DNA from 2 places in the Synechococcus sp. LA31 genome. Region 2 is predicted to be linked to the other one. Evidence: predicted binding sites of a transcription regulator. Region 2 holds the regulator's gene; the other holds the start of a gene.
The links. Region 2 encodes NtcA, which controls nitrogen genes in cyanobacteria. Its sites were predicted from a motif close to GTANCNNNNGNTAC; they were not measured.
Positions count from the first base shown of each region.

Region 1 (7,400 bases), 380 kb from region 2:
GCCAGCTGTGGCAGATCGGCAGGTTCACCTCCAGTACGCCGGGATCGGCGGTGAGCCCCAGCACCTGCCAATGCTCATAGGCATCCCAGGGCAAGACGCCACTCAGTTCCGGCTGCTGCCAGGCGTCGCTATGGGCGGCCAAGCTGCGCAGCAGCTGCTCCAGCGGTTCGCGCTCCAGCGGCGGCAGAAACAGTGCCCAGCTGGCGGCATCGCGCTCCAGGGTGAGCACCTGGCGTAGGGCACCAGGAGGGAAATGTTGGAGCGGCAACCGCAGTCCCGCCGGGCCTGGAGCGCCGCTCAGCTCCCGTAAGGCATCCTCCAGGGGCCAGGGGATGGAACGCCACTGGCCGTCTTCGCAGCTCAGGGGGATTGCCCACACCTGCCGGTCGCTCTGCAGAGGATCGCGCAGGGGCAGGGCCTGCAGCGGGCAGCCCAGATCGGTGCCGATTGCCGCCAGGAGCATCTCGAGCGCCGCTGGATCGGGGATCGCCGTTGCCGCGTCGGCTTCGGGCTGTAGCGGCACCAGTGGCTCGCCGCTGGTGCCGGTGATCAGGCGCAAGGCCCAGCGGGGGTTCACCTCCCCGTCGTATCGCTTACCTGGGCAATAGAGCAGGGTGCTGCCAGGCCAGGCGCGGCGCTGCAGTTCAGCTGCCAATCGCCGCGCGTAGCGGAGTTTGGTGGGCCCATCGGCCGCCACGCTCCACTCGGCACCCTTTGGATCGATCGGCACCAGCGTGGGTTCACCGCCCATGGTGAGGCGGATGCCTGCCCGCTGTAGCCGCGCTTCAACGGCGGCGGCTGTGGCCTGGTTGATGCTGGCGGTGGCTGTCACGGCCGATGGTGTCTGGCCCTGTCATCGCGCGGGTGCGTCGATCCGGCAGCACCAATCGCTACCGCAGTGCGGAACTGAGGATCTCGGCGCTGATCTCCCACTCCAGCTCGCTTCCCACCCCGGGGGGGCCGGAGAAGGTGCCGCTCACGGCCGCGGTGAGGTCGGAGCGTGAAGACGTGGCCACCGGGAGGTAGCGGTCGTTGACCGCGCCCTGGCCGCTCGGATCAAAGCCGCGCCAGCCGGCGCCTTGCAGATACACCTCAGCCCAGGCGTGCAGGTCATAGCGCTCGGGCTTGGGTTCTACCAGGTGGTAGCCGCTCACGAAGCGGGCGGGCAGCCCCACACTGCGGCAGCATTCGATCATCAACATCGCCAGATCGCGGCAGGAGCCCACCCGTTCCTTGAGGGTTCGGCCGGCGGGCCAGGCGGGTCCCACATGGCGCTGGGTGTACTTCACCCGGTCTTGGATCACCTCCACCAATTGCTGCAGGAAGTTGAGGCTGCGGCCATCGCTGCCCATCAGTGCTTCTTGGGCTAGATCCACCGCGGCGGCATCGTGCTGTCCGTTGGGCAGCCAGCCCTGCAGATTGCTGAGTAGATCGGGGTTGAGCTTGCCGATCTGCACCGGCAACTGCGCCATCTGCTCATCGAGGCAGGCCTCCAGCAAGGGAGGTGTGAAGGTTTCCACCTCGCTGGTGGCCACCACCGTGAGGTGATCGCTCTCCCCCAGAAATCGTGCGCGGGTGATCGTGTCGCCACCGGCGGCCATCAGCTCATAGAGCTGACTGGGGTCTGGGGAGATCTCCAGGCTGTAGTCGATTAGTCGTTGAAAGCCGTGGGGGCGGGGACGCAGGCAAAAGCGATGCGGCCCCAGCAGCACGGGTTTGCTGTAGCGGTAATCGAACCGGTGAATCAGGCGGGCGCGCATGCCAGGTGGTGACTGGTGGCGGTGACGGAGACGGAAGCCTGAGCAGGCATAAGGGCTGCCGCTTCCTCGGCTGTGGCCAAGCTCGGCAACACGAAGTAGCGCGCGTGGATCAGCTCGTGCAGGTTATTGAGATCGAGCTGGAGCGCGTCGATCGCTTCATGCAGCCCACCGGCCACCAACTCATCGATGCCCGTGTAACTCCAGCGGGCCCGGGTGAGGCCGCTCAAGCATTCGAGCGCGTCGGGTTTGCCGGGCACCGGGCTGGCGGCTACCACCTGCAGGGTTTCGTGAATCCGTTCGAGGCAGTAGCGCACCGAGCGGGGGAAGCTGGGATCCAGCAGCAGAAAGGCGGCCACAGCGCGCGGAGTGATCACTCCCTGTTGCGACTGGCGGAACATCTGATAGGCCCCAGCCGTGCGCAGGAGCGAAATCCACTGCAGTTCATCCAGCACGCCACCCACTTCTTCCGGGCTGGGCAGCAGCAGGAAGTACTTCACATCGAGGATGCGGGTGGTTTTGTCGGCGCGCTCGATCAGGCGGCCCAGGCGGCTGAACTGCCAGGAGAGATCACGGCTGAGGGTGGCATCGGTGATGCCATAGAAGAGCTGGCAGCCGCGCCGGATTTCGCGCAGTTGCTCCTGGGGTGGTTGCAGCCAGAAGCTGTCGCTTTCCAGCAGGGTCCAATACAGATCATTGATCTGCTCCCACATCTCGGTGGTGATCACATCGCGGATCTGGCGAGCGTTCTCCCGGGCTAGGGCAACGCAATTCACGATGCTGCTGGGGTTGGCTTCTGCTCGCACCAGAAACTCCACCACCTGATCGGGGCCACCGCCGGGGTAGAGCTCATCGAACAGCTCACGATCGCCGCTGGCATCAATCAGGGGCTGCCAGGGCTCGGCGCTGCCGGGGGGGCAGTCGAGCGCCATCGCTTCGCTCACCTCCACGAAGCGCGAGAGGTTCTCGGCGCGCTCCACGTAGCGATTGATCCAGTAGAGGGAGTCGGCAACGCGGCTCAGCATGCGGCTTCCTCCACGATCCAGGTGTCCTTGCAACCGCCGCCCTGCGACGAATTCACCACCAGTGAACCTCGCTTGAGGGCGACTCGGGTGAGGCCGCCGGGTGTCACCCAGGCGTCTTTGCCCCGCAGCACATAAGGCCGCAGATCCACGTGGCATGGATAGAGCTCGCCTTCGCTGAGAGAGGGCACGGTGGAAAGCTCCAGGGTGGGCTGAGCGATGAAGTTGCGCGGGTTGGCACGGATCTTCTCGGCGAACTCAAGGATCTCGCTTTGGCTGGCGTGGGGGCCGATCAGCATTCCGTAGCCGCCCGCTTCCGACACGGCCTTCACCACCAGCTCACCCAGATGGGCCAGCACGTAGGCCTGGTCATCAGGCCGTGCGCACAGGTAGGTGGGCACGTTTTCGATGATCGGCTCCTCGCCGAGGTAGTAACGCACCATTTCGGGCACGTAGGCGTAGATCAACTTGTCGTCGGCCACGCCGGTGCCGGGCGCATTGGCGATGGCCACGCGGCCTTGGGCATACACCTCCATCAGGCCGCGCACTCCGAGCATTGAATCCGCGCGGAAGACATCGGGATCGAGGAAGTCGTCGTCGATGCGGCGGTAGATCACATCCACCGGCTCAAGGCCTTGCGTGGTGCGCATCCACACCCGCCCGTCCTGGCAGGCCAGATCGCGGCCCTCAACCAGGGAGATGCCCATCTGCTGCGCCAGGTAGCTGTGCTCGAAATAGGCGCTGTTAAAAACTCCTGGGGTGAGCAGCACCACCCGTGGGGTTTCGGTCCAGGGGGCCAGATCCCGCAGGGTTTGCAGCAGCTGAGAGGGGTAGTTGTCGATCGGCTGCACGGTGCGGCCACTGAACAGGCTGGGGAACATGCGCTTCATCACGCGCCGGTTTTCCAGGAAGTAAGCCACGCCTGAGGGGCAGCGCAGGTTGTCTTCCAGCACCCTCCAGGTGCCCATCCCATCGCGGATCAGATCGAGGCCGGAGATCTGGCACCATCGCCCCAGGGGTGGGCGGAAGCCACGCAGCTGCGGCCGCCAGCCCTGGGAGCTTTCCACGTCGTCGCGGGGGATCACCCCATCGCGCAGGATCGCCTGATCGCCATACACATCCGCCAGGAACAGATCGATCGCTTCCAGGCGTTGGATCAGGCCGCGCTGCAGGCGCTCCCAGTCAGCCGCACCGATCAGCCGCGGCAGTGGATCGAAGGGGAGGATGCGTTCGCCGCCGCGGTTGCCGGACTCGTTGAGGCGAAAGGTGGCCCCCAGCCGTTTCAGCAACATGCCAGCGGCGGCATGGTTGCGGTTGAGCTGCTCCAGCCCGAGGGCGCCGAGGGAGGAGAGCAGGGGCTGCAGGGCGCTGCGGGGCTCTTCGCTGGTGCTGAAATATTCGTCGTAGCCCTTGCTGGGCCGGTAGTCGGTGAACATCGCCGAGCCTGCGGTGGCGTGATCATGCAGATCTGTGGGCTCCCCTCAAGTGGCTGTTGCTACGGAAGCTGTGGGTTGCTCAGCCCCGGGTGCCTTCCCTAGCGTTTGGGCCATGACCAGCCCCTTCCCACCGCTGGATCAACCCCTCTGGGATCAGGCGGGCCAGGCGCTGAATCGCCGCCGCGAGGTGCGGCTGGCGGTGGGCAGCGTGCTGCCGGTTCAACTGCGGCCCATGCCGCCCGGCCAGCCCCCCGGGGCCTGGTTCAGTGCCGACATTCTCGACATCAGCCACGGCGGTTTGGCGCTGCTGCTCCCCGCCAGCGCTGCCATGCCACCGCTGGTGCCGTTGCTGCTCGATCTGAGCAACCACCCCGGCTTTGGCCGGGTGCGGCTGCCAGCCACCCTGCGTTGGCGAGCTCCTGCTGATGGTCTCGGTGCGTTGCAGGTGATCGGGGTGCAGTTTGATCAGCCCCTGCCACTGGTGCCGCCGCTGGTTCAGAGCAGGAAGTAGCGCTGCGCCATCGGCAGCACGTCGGCCGGTTCGCAGGTGAGCAGCTCGCCATCGGCGAACACCTCGTAGGTCTGCGGGTCGACCTCCACCTTGGGCAGGGCAGTGTTGTTCTTCATCGCTGCTTTGTTGATGCCCCCGCGGGTGTTCTGCACCGGCACGCACAGCCGCTCTAGGCCCAGCTTTCGGGGCACGTCGTCGTCGAGGGCGGCCTGGCTCACAAAGGTGAGGCAGCTGGGGGCCAGGGCCTTACCGAAGCTGGCAAACATGGGCCGGCCATGCACGGGGCCAGGGGTGGGGATCGACGCGTTGGCATCACCCATCTGCGCCCACACGATCGAGCCACCTTTGATCACCAGCTCAGGCTTCACGCCGAAAAAGCCAGGTTTCCACAGCACCAGGTCTGCGAGCTTGCCCACCTCGACTGAGCCCACTTGGTGGTCGATGCCATGCACGATCGCCGGGTTGATCGTCACCTTGGCGATGTAGCGCTTGAGGCGGGTGTTGTCGTTGCGCTCCGAATCTCCCGCTAGGGCACCGCGCTGCACCTTCATCTTGTGGGCGGTCTGGAAGGTGCGGGTGATCACCTCACCCACGCGGCCCATGGCCTGCGAATCGCTGGCGATCAGTGAGAAGGCGCCGATGTCGTGAAGGATGTCTTCCGCGGCGATCGTTTCGCGGCGGATGCGGGATTCGGCGAAGGCCACATCCTCGGGAATCTTGGGATCGAGGTGGTGGCACACCATCAGCATGTCGAGGTGTTCCTCGAGCGTGTTGCGGGTGTAGGGGCGCGTGGGATTGGTGGAGCTGGGCAGCACGTTGGCTTCCCCGCAGATCCGGATGATGTCGGGCGCATGGCCGCCGCCGGCCCCTTCGGTGTGGAAGGTGTGAATGGTGCGGCCACCGATGGCGCGGATCGTGTCTTCGACGAAGCCGGCCTCGTTGAGGGTGTCGGAGTGGATCGCCACCTGGATGTCGAAGCGATCCGCCACCGATAGGCAGCAGTCGATCGCGGCGGGGGTGGTGCCCCAGTCTTCGTGGAGTTTGAGAGTGATCGCCCCGGCGCGGATCTGCTCTTCGAGGGCATCGGGAGTGCTGGCGTTGCCCTTGCCGAAGAAGCCCAGATTCACCGGTAGGCCTTCGGCGGCCTGCAGCATGCGGGCCATGTGGAAGGCGCCCGGGGTGCAGGTGGTGGCGTTGGTGCCGGTGGCTGGACCCGTGCCGCCACCCAGCATGGTGGTAACCCCGCTGGCCAGAGCGGTTTCCACCTGCTGCGGGCAGATGAAGTGAATGTGGGTGTCGATGCCGCCAGCGGTGAGGATGTGCCCCTCGCCGGCGATGGCTTCGGTGCCCGGGCCCACCACGATGTCCACCCCGGCCTGGGTATCGGGGTTGCCCGCCTTGCCGATCGCCACGATGCGGCCGTCGCGCAGGCCGATGTCGGCCTTCACGATCCCCCACCAATCGAGGATCAGAGCGTTGGTGATCACCGTGTCCACCGCGCCAGCGGCGCGGGTGGTCTGGGCCTGGCCCATGCCATCGCGGATCACCTTGCCGCCGCCGAACTTCACCTCATCGCCGTAAACGGTGAAATCCTTCTCCACCTCCAGGATCAGTTCGGTATCCGCCAGCCGCAGGCGATCGCCGGTGGTGGGCCCGTAGGTCTCGGCGTAGGCGCGGCGGGAGATGCGATAGGGCATGGGAGGTCAGTCGAGGGGGCCGTTCACCAGGCCGTTGAATCCGAAAATGCGCCGTTCACCGGCGAAGGGCACCAGCTGCACCTCGCGGCTGTCGCCGGGTTCGAAGCGCACGGCCGTGCCAGCTGGGATGTCGAGCCGTAGGCCGCGGGTGGCCTCGCGATCGAAGCAGAGGGCTGCGTTGGTTTCGAAGAAGTGGAAGTGGGAGCCCACCTGCACGGGGCGGTCACCGGTGTTGGCCACCAGCACGGTGGTCACCGGCCGGCCGGCATTGAGCTCGAGGTCGCCGGGTTCGGGAAGCAATTCGCCGGGAATCAGCGGGGCCATGGGGTGTGTACCGATCAGCGGATGGGGTCGTGCAGGGTCACGAGCTTGGTGCCGTCAGGAAACACGGCTTCGATCTGCACGTCATGCACCAACTCGGGGATGCCTTCCATCACCTGATCGCGGCTCAGCCAGGTGGTGCCTTCCTGCATCAGTTCGGCCACGCTTTTCCCATCGCGCGCCCCTTCGAGCACTTGAAAGCTCAGCCAGGCCACCGCTTCGGGGTAATTGAGCCGCAGGCCGCGATTGAGGCGCCGCTCCGCCAGCAGGGCTGCGGTCACGATCAGGAGCTTGTCTTTCTCCTGAGGGGTCAGATGCATGGCAGGTGAAAACGAGGGCGCACAGCCAGCAACCCACCGATCAACCTTCGCAGTGCGGTGGGCTGCCTTTGGTTCATGTTGAACAGTTGCCGCTTTGCGGAACCGTCAGCTCTCTGTTGATTTGAGGGTGATCTCTTTGATGACTGGCTGCGTTGTCTTGTTCTTGTTGGGCATGGCCCCGCCTTGCACGATCAGGTAACCGGCCATGGATAGGGCGAGCCCCAAGGCCGCCATGCCGTTCCAGCGCCTGTCGCTTCGGTTGCGCATCCCTTGCTGCATGGATCCAACCTCACCATGCCATGGGGCAATCACGCTTCAACCAGGAGTGATCAGGCC
Region 1 covers NZ_CP075523.1:2,260,844-2,268,243, forward strand. Annotated here, with positions in the region: gene KJJ24_RS12270 (transglutaminase family protein) at 1-832, opposite strand, end outside; gene KJJ24_RS12275 (transglutaminase family protein) at 891-1,760, opposite strand; gene KJJ24_RS12280 (alpha-E domain-containing protein) at 1,745-2,782, opposite strand; gene KJJ24_RS12285 (circularly permuted type 2 ATP-grasp protein) at 2,776-4,215, opposite strand; gene KJJ24_RS12290 (PilZ domain-containing protein) at 4,328-4,726, shown strand; gene ureC (urease subunit alpha) at 4,711-6,423, opposite strand; gene KJJ24_RS12300 (urease subunit beta) at 6,430-6,747, opposite strand; gene KJJ24_RS12305 (urease subunit gamma) at 6,762-7,064, opposite strand; gene KJJ24_RS12310 (hypothetical protein) at 7,170-7,343, opposite strand; gene KJJ24_RS12315 (urease accessory protein UreD) at 7,380-7,400, opposite strand, start outside.
Region 1: KJJ24_RS12285 (circularly permuted type 2 ATP-grasp protein) is a predicted target of NtcA. The motif match lies at 4,265-4,278, and genes of this name have one in related genera.

Region 2 (7,400 bases):
GGCATCACGGTTAATTGGAACGGCGCAGGCTGATTCGATGAATGTGTTCGGAGTCGGACTGCCTGAGCTGGCGGTAATCGCCGCCATCGGATTGCTGGTCTTCGGCCCGAAGCGTTTGCCCGAGCTCGGTAAAACCCTTGGGAAAACTCTCAAGGGTTTTCAGAGCGCTTCAAAGGAGTTCGAGCAGGAATTCCGAAAAGCTGTGGATACGGTGGAAGCTGAGGTGAGTGCTTCCAGCACCTTGCCCTCCGCCGAGCCTTCCCAGGCGAAGAGTGTGGAGTCGGCGGTGGATCATCCGGCAGACGCCTGATCGCAGGCTCCGTGATCGACCCGATTGCTTCCCATGGCTGCTGATCAAGGCCTTGCTCCCTTGCAGTTGCTTGTGGGGCTCGGTAATCCCGGCGAGAAGTACGCCGACACACGCCATAACGTTGGCTTCATGGCCCTCGAACGCCTGGCTGCTCAGGCTGGCACCGGCTTCAAGCAGCAGAGCAAGCTGCATGGTCTGCTGGCTGAGGTTGGCGTTGGGACACGGCGGCTGCGTTTGCTGATGCCGCAGACCTACATGAACGACAGCGGCCGCTCAATCCGTGCCGCCCTCGACTGGTTTGGCCTTGAGCCTGAGCGGATGCTCGTGCTCGTTGACGACATGGACTTGCCGCTGGGCCGGCTGAGGCTCCGCTGCTCCGGCGGGGCGGGAGGCCACAACGGGCTGCGCAGCACGATCTCCCATCTAGGCGGTCAAGAGTTTCCGCGGCTGCGCATCGGCATCGGTGCTCCGGCCCTGAATCCGGTGGAGCGGAAGCAACGCACGGTGGGCCATGTGCTCGGCCGCTTTGCCCCGGCTGAACAGCCGGTGCTGGATCAGGTGCTCGAGGAGGTGCTGGCCGGCATTGATCTGATTCAGCGGCTCGGTTTTGAGCGCGCTGGTAACCGATTGAACGGGTTTGTGGCGCCTGCGGCAGCCAAGCTGGCAGAGCCCTCTAGCTGCTGAGGAGCTCTGCCTTGAGTCGCCTACCCGCCACGACTGCTCAGCTGCGGGTGCTGCAGCAGAGCTTCAGCCAGCGGCGTCTGGAGGGCGAGGTCAGTGCCGGTGGCTTTCAGTGGACCTTCAGCTGGTTTTTTGATCGCGGGGAGCTCCAGGTGGAACCGTCGCTCGGTCGTGCCTTGATCCACGACGCGCTGCTGCGGTTTTTGCTCAAGGCCGACTATCAACTGGAGCCTGGCGGCGATTACGTCTTTACCGTGCGAGCCAAGTTCTGAAAGTTCCTGCTTCAGCGCACCAGCAGTTTCAGATCGCTTGTCCGCGTCAGCAGCCTGTCCAAGTGGCGCTCCAACAGGATCTGGGCCACCACGTCGTCCACATCGCGGGGAGGTAGGCGCAGGCCTCGGGGTAGCAGGCACCGCCAGCCGCGTGGGCGCTCCAACTGCCAATAGCGCTCCCGTGCCGCCAGTGTGGTGCCGGCTTCCGGCACGAGCAGCGTTGAGAGCTGCTGCTCAGCCAGCCATGGCAACCAGGGCTGGCTGCCGGTGCCATCGCCGAGCAGCACCTTGGCGAAGGGGTGCTGGTTGCACCACTGCAGCAGTAGCTCGCGGCAGCGCAACGGAGGAAGAACGCCGGCAGCGAGCACCCGCGATGCCTCCGGATCCGCGAGCACCAGGCCGCATTTGCTGCGGCCCGGGTCGATGGCGGCTAGGCGACTCAACGATTCACTGCTCGAATCTCCACAGCCACCGGGTCCACCAGATCGCTGTTGCGGCGCGAGATCGCCTGCAGTTGCACCACCTGGCCGGAGGGACGATTGGTCAGCTCTGCGGTGAGTTGACTCACGCTGGCGGCATCGAATTGCAGCCCGCTGGCCAGGCTGCCGTTGCGCTTCACCGTGTTGTAAGCAGCGGCGAGCAGCAGATTGAGCAGGCTGCGCACCTGTTCGGGGCTGCGCTCATCGCCTTCGAGCACGGTGCTGGCCAGTTGCTCGCCCGCCTGCACCACCCGCTTATTGCGTCGCACGTCGGGGAAGGCCACCACCTGTCGTTCACCCTTGAGCACGTTGGCGGCAGAGATCACGCTCACCACCCAGTCACCCGGCTTGCTGAGGATGCCTTCGAGCTTGGTGATGTCACTGCGGGGCACCAGCAGGATCTGGCGGTTGGGAACTTGGCCCGGCAGCACCCGCTGATACACGTTGATGTTGGTTTGGCGCAGCAGCGCTTCGATCACCGGTTTGGCTTGCGAGGGCTGCTCGATCCGCACCTTGGCGATCTCTAATGGCTGCCCGCTGCTGATCACCACATCGCCACGGCGCAGGGCGATCAAATTGGTTTCCAGCTGCTGCAGTTCCCTGGCGCCGGCGTTGATGCGGCTGTTGAGCCGCGCCAGCTCATCGCGGTTGCGGCGGATGTCGGCATCCTTGGTGCCGATCTCCTGGGTCAGCCGATCGCGTTCCAGCTCCAGTTGGCGGCGTTGCGCCTGCAGTGGGGCGAGCTCCTTGCGCAGCGCCTGGGCCTGGTCTTCAACCATGGCCAACTGTGTGCGGGCCAGTGCTCGGTCCTGTTCGGCTGCGCTGAGTTCCCGCTGGCTGCGTTCGAGGTCTTCGCGTCCATCACGCAAGCGCCTCTCCAACTGATCGAGCTCGAACAAACCGGTGCGCAGCCTGTCGCTCACTAGCAGCATCAGTCCGAGGGAGATGGCACTGATCAGGCTGCCGGTAAGCACCGTGATCACCACAGCGGTGCGGCGGGGTCGCATACCCAGCAGGCTCAGGCGAGCTTTGCCCACCTTCGAGCCAAGCCGATCGCCGAGGGTGGAGAGCACCCCACCCAGCAGCAGCAACGCCAGGATCAGCAGCCAGCCCGACACACGCTTTCGCGACGACGATTCAGTATCGGCTGGAAGCGTTCAGCTGAACCGCTTAGCCAACGCCAGCGGATCAAACACGGTGATCTTCTTGCGGTCGATCTGCACCAGCCCGGCATTGCGTAGATCGCCGAGCAGGCGCGTGATGGTCACGCGGGTGGAGCCGATCGCTTCGGCAATGGCCTGGTGGGAGAGGCGCAGATCGATGGTGATCCCCTCGCTGGTGGGCACGCCAAAATCACGGCAGAGCACCAGCAGGAAGCTCACCAGCCGCGACGACATATCGCGGTGGGTGAGGGTTTCGATCATGGTTTCGGTCTGCAAGATGCGCGAGGAGAGGCCCTGCAGCATCAGCAGCCCCACGCTGGCGTCGATTTCGATGGCTTTGCGCACTGAGGTGGCGGGAGCGGTGACCATCTCCACCCGCGTGAAAGCAACCGCGTGATAGAAGCGGTCGGAGCGTTGGCCGGTGAGCAGCGAGAGCACGCCGAACAGGCTGTTTTCACGCAGCAGGGCCACGGTGATCTCTTCACCGGATTCGTACACCCGCGACAGGCGCACAGCACCGCGACGCAGCAGGTAGACCTTCTCGGCTGGATCGCCCGGGAAGAAAATCGTTTTGCCGCGCTCCACCGTTTCCGTGGTGCTGCCGTTGAGACCGCGGATCACATCCAGCAGCGTTGTATTGGCGGCCGGGGTGGCGCCAGTCGTGGGGCTGGGGGAGTAGCGGCTGAAGCCTGGTTGGGCGCCGACCATAACGGCGGGGCAATGTGTGCCGGACCCTACGGATCACCCTGACGGGCTCTTGTAGTGGTTGACACTAATTCGGTGCTTGCTCGAGCGCCTGCTGCTGGCTGTGCCGAAGTTGCAGCAGTCCGCTTTCGGCGAGATCCAGCAACCCGTTGAGCTGTTGGCGTGAAAACGGTGCGCCTTCAGCGGTGCCCTGCACTTCCAGCAGCTGGCCCTGGCTGTTCATCACGACGTTGAGATCCACGGCGGCGCGGCTGTCTTCGCTGTAGTCGAGATCGAGCAGACCGCTCCCATCCACCAGCCCCACCGACACAGCCGCCACTTGCTCCAGGAGTGGGGATCGCTCCAGTACGCCTCTGGCCTCTAGGCGCCGCAGGCCCAAGGCCAGGGCGGCCCAGGCGCCGGTAATCGAAGCGGTGCGGGTGCCGGCATCGGCCTGCAGCACGTCGCAGTCGATGTGGAGGCTGCGCTCCCCCAGGGCCTCAAGGTCCAAGCAGGCTCTGAGGCTTCGGGCGATCAGCCGCTGGATCTCTTGGGTGCGGCCGGAGAGTTTCATCAGCTCTCGGGGCTGGCGGCTGGGGGTGCTGGCGGGCAATAGGCGGTAGTCGGCGCTGAGCCAGCCCTTGCCCGAGCCCTGCCGCCATTTGGGCACGCTCTCCTCGAGGCACACGCTGCAGATCACGGCGGTGCGGCCGGTGTGCACGGTCACCGAGCTCAGGGCAAATCCCATCGGGTCCCAACTGAAACGGGTGGGCCTCAGTTCGCTAGGGCTGCGGCCATCGCTGCGGGAGGGGGCGGCGGACATGAACGGCAGCAAGGTGAGCGGCGCTCCGATGGTACGGGTGTTTGCACTACAGGTAGTGGTGAATGCTTGCCCTGTGGTCTGACGCCGCTACATTCAGGTTTCAGCGCGGCGGCCAGCGGAGATGACGGCGAGCATTGCAGCTCTTCCCAGCGGTGGCTCCGGAGGCCCATCCCGCCCCGGCCACCGCGGGGGTGCGGCGCGCGCCTTCAGCGCGGCGCCGCCGGCGGCTGGGCGCAGCCTGCGCCTCGTGGCCCAGCAGGAGGGGCTGCTGCAGGTTCACACCGCTCCCTTCCGCGGCAGCTTCAGTGGGGTGTTCAGCCAGGCTCTTCGCAGTGCTGGCTTGGGCAGCCGCGTGCTGATCAGCCAGTTTCTGAAAGGTGGGGTGGAGCAAGGGCTGGAGCGCAGTGTGTGGTTGTGCGGCCGGCTGCAGTGGCTGCGCCCTGCGGTGGCGAGTTGCCTAGCGCAGCCTGCGGCGATGGATGAGGTGGGTCGCGCTGAACGCGAGGCAGTGCTGGAGGTGTGGAGCTTCACCCGTGAGCAGATGCTGGCCGGGCAGCTTGATCAGCTGGTGCTCGATGAGCTCGGGTTGGCGGTTGAGCTGGGTTTCCTTGAGGAAGCTGAAGTAGTGGCCGCGTTGGAGCAGCGACCCTCCCACCTGGATGTGATCCTGACGGGGCCGTCCATACCGAGCGCCCTGCTGGCGATGGCGGATCAGGTCACCCAGCTGCGCCGAGGTTTCTGATGCTCAAGAACGACCGCTGGATCAATGAGCAGGCTGCCGCTGGCATGCTCGCGCCCTTCCAGCCCAAGCTGGTGCGCCACCTCGATCCCGATAACGGGGCCCAGCCGGTGCTCAGCTTCGGTTGCTCGTCGTATGGCTATGACCTGCGCCTGTCGCCCCAGGAATTCCTGATCTTCAAGCATGTGCCGGGCACGGTGATGAACCCCAAGCGGTTCAACCCTGCCAACTTGGAGCCCGCTCCCTTGCGCCGTGACGACGACGGCGACTACTTCATCTTGCCTGCGCATTCCTATGGCCTTGGTGTGGCCCTAGAGAAGATGAAGGTGCCGCCCAATATCACCGTGATTTGCCTGGGCAAGAGCACCTACGCCCGCCTAGGCATCATCGTGAATACCACCCCCGCTGAGGCTAGTTGGGAAGGGCATCTCACTTTGGAGTTCAGCAACTCCTCGGGAGCAGATTGTCGTATCTATGCCAATGAGGGCATTTGCCAGTTGTTGTTCTTTGAAGGTGATCCCTGTGAAACCACCTATCAAGATCGCGCTGGGAAATACCAGCACCAACCTGAGCGGGTCACGCTCGCGAAGGTCTAAGCGTTAAGGGGCCAGGCGCGCTTTGTGCAGCCGGCTCTTCTCGTACCAGCCGGCGATTTCTGGAGCCCATGCCTGCATGTGGGGCCACATCAGGTCGCACAGCACCCGGATTTCCTCCTGGGCATCGAGTTTGGCTCTCAGGTCCATGAAGTGCAGGAAGGCCCGTAGCGAGAAGCTCACCACGAAGTGCTGGCGGTAGTCGAAGGGGAGGATGCCGCGGGCGTGCTCCTCGGCGAAGCCGGCAGCGAGCATGTCGCGGTAGCGCTCGGCAGCGAGCTTGCAGAGCTCAAGATCCTTGCTGCGCTCTTCGGCGGTGTAGGCGTATTTCTTGCCTTGGCGATCGCTGTAGTGACCTTCGGGACGCAGATAGAACACCTCTTCGAGGTCGAGTTCGCCATTGGCGGCCCGGCAAATGCGATCGCCCGTGTAGCGCATCGATTGCACATCAAAGCTCACCCCCACCCGGTGGGTGCGGGCCTGCTGCATCACCGAATGGGGAAACCAGCCCACGTTGAGCACAATCTGGGCGTGTTCCAAGGGGCCGTAATGGCCTCGCTCGCCGGATAGCAGGCGCTTCACGCAGATTTCACCGGCCTTTGTTTCCTCGGGCCACTCAGCGCGATCGGCGGCGACGAACCCCTCGCTGTAGTCCTGGTGCATCGCGGCGTAGATGCACTGCTGGGGGTTGGGGGTGGCGGCGATCAGCTCAACCCGGAAGCGGTTCATGGGGTAAGGCGCCGGATGGCTGAAGGGTAGATGCGGATTTAGCTGTGGCTGCGCGGGCCGGCCACCGGCGTGGCGGCCAGGGTGGGTTGCAGGCTGCTCTGGTTGGCGAGGCCCGCCAGTTGCGGCAGGGGCGCGTTGGCGATCAACGCGGTGGTGAGGGCTTCGAGCTCCGGTTTGTTGCGGGCGCCAAGGGCCCGACCGATGGCATCACCGGAGGCGTTGAACAGCTCCAGCTGCGGGATACCGTTCACGTCGTAGCGATCGATTTCGGGTTGCCAGCGCGGGTTGTCCACGTTGAGCAACACCACGTCGATCTCGCCATGGTGTTGCTGCTCGATCGTCTCCATCGCTGGAGCCATGGCCTGACAGGCCTCGCACCAATCGGCATAAAACTCCACCAAGGTGGGTCGCCCATCGCCAAGGGCCACCGAGAGATCCAGCGATTGGCGCGCCAGTTTCTCCAGTGGTGCGGCGGGCTGAAGACCGCCGCGCAGGGCAAACAGGGCCAAGGCCAGCACGGCGCCAAGAGCCGCCAGCAGCATGCGGCCGCGGCGGCCAAGCAACGGCTGGCCTGTGGAGTTGGTGCTGGGTGCGCTCACGCCGAAACCAGGATCGCGGAGCCCTCAATCTGCCAGTTTTTCGAGGCTGGTTAGCCTGTAACCCTGGTGGGCTAGCCAGCGTGAAGCGCCGCATCACCCTCCACTTCCCCCGCGAAGCGGTGCATCAGCCGATCGCCTACCGGCTGGCCGTGGAGTTCGATATCGCTGCCAAGATCCTGCGCGCCCAGATCGCTCCCAACCAGAGCGGCACCATGGTGGTGGAGCTCTCTGGCGATATCGACGATCTCGTCGCTGCTGAGCAGTGGCTTGAAGCCCAAGGCCTCGGTCTCAACCGCGCCTCTGGCCAGATCCGGGTGGATCGTGATCG
Region 2 covers NZ_CP075523.1:1,880,870-1,888,269, reverse strand. Annotated here, with positions in the region: gene psbH (photosystem II reaction center phosphoprotein PsbH) at 1-33, shown strand, start outside; gene KJJ24_RS10330 (TatA/E family twin arginine-targeting protein translocase) at 38-310, shown strand; gene pth (aminoacyl-tRNA hydrolase) at 344-994, shown strand; gene KJJ24_RS10320 (DUF3146 family protein) at 1,006-1,263, shown strand; gene KJJ24_RS10315 (resolvase) at 1,275-1,706, opposite strand; gene KJJ24_RS10310 (DUF3084 domain-containing protein) at 1,703-2,860, opposite strand; gene ntcA (global nitrogen regulator NtcA) at 2,900-3,613, opposite strand; gene rph (ribonuclease PH) at 3,678-4,412, opposite strand; gene KJJ24_RS10295 (cob(I)yrinic acid a,c-diamide adenosyltransferase) at 4,534-5,154, shown strand; gene dcd (dCTP deaminase) at 5,154-5,747, shown strand; gene thyX (FAD-dependent thymidylate synthase) at 5,751-6,473, opposite strand; gene KJJ24_RS10280 (thioredoxin domain-containing protein) at 6,512-7,015, opposite strand; gene KJJ24_RS10275 (NIL domain-containing protein) at 7,153-7,400, shown strand, end outside.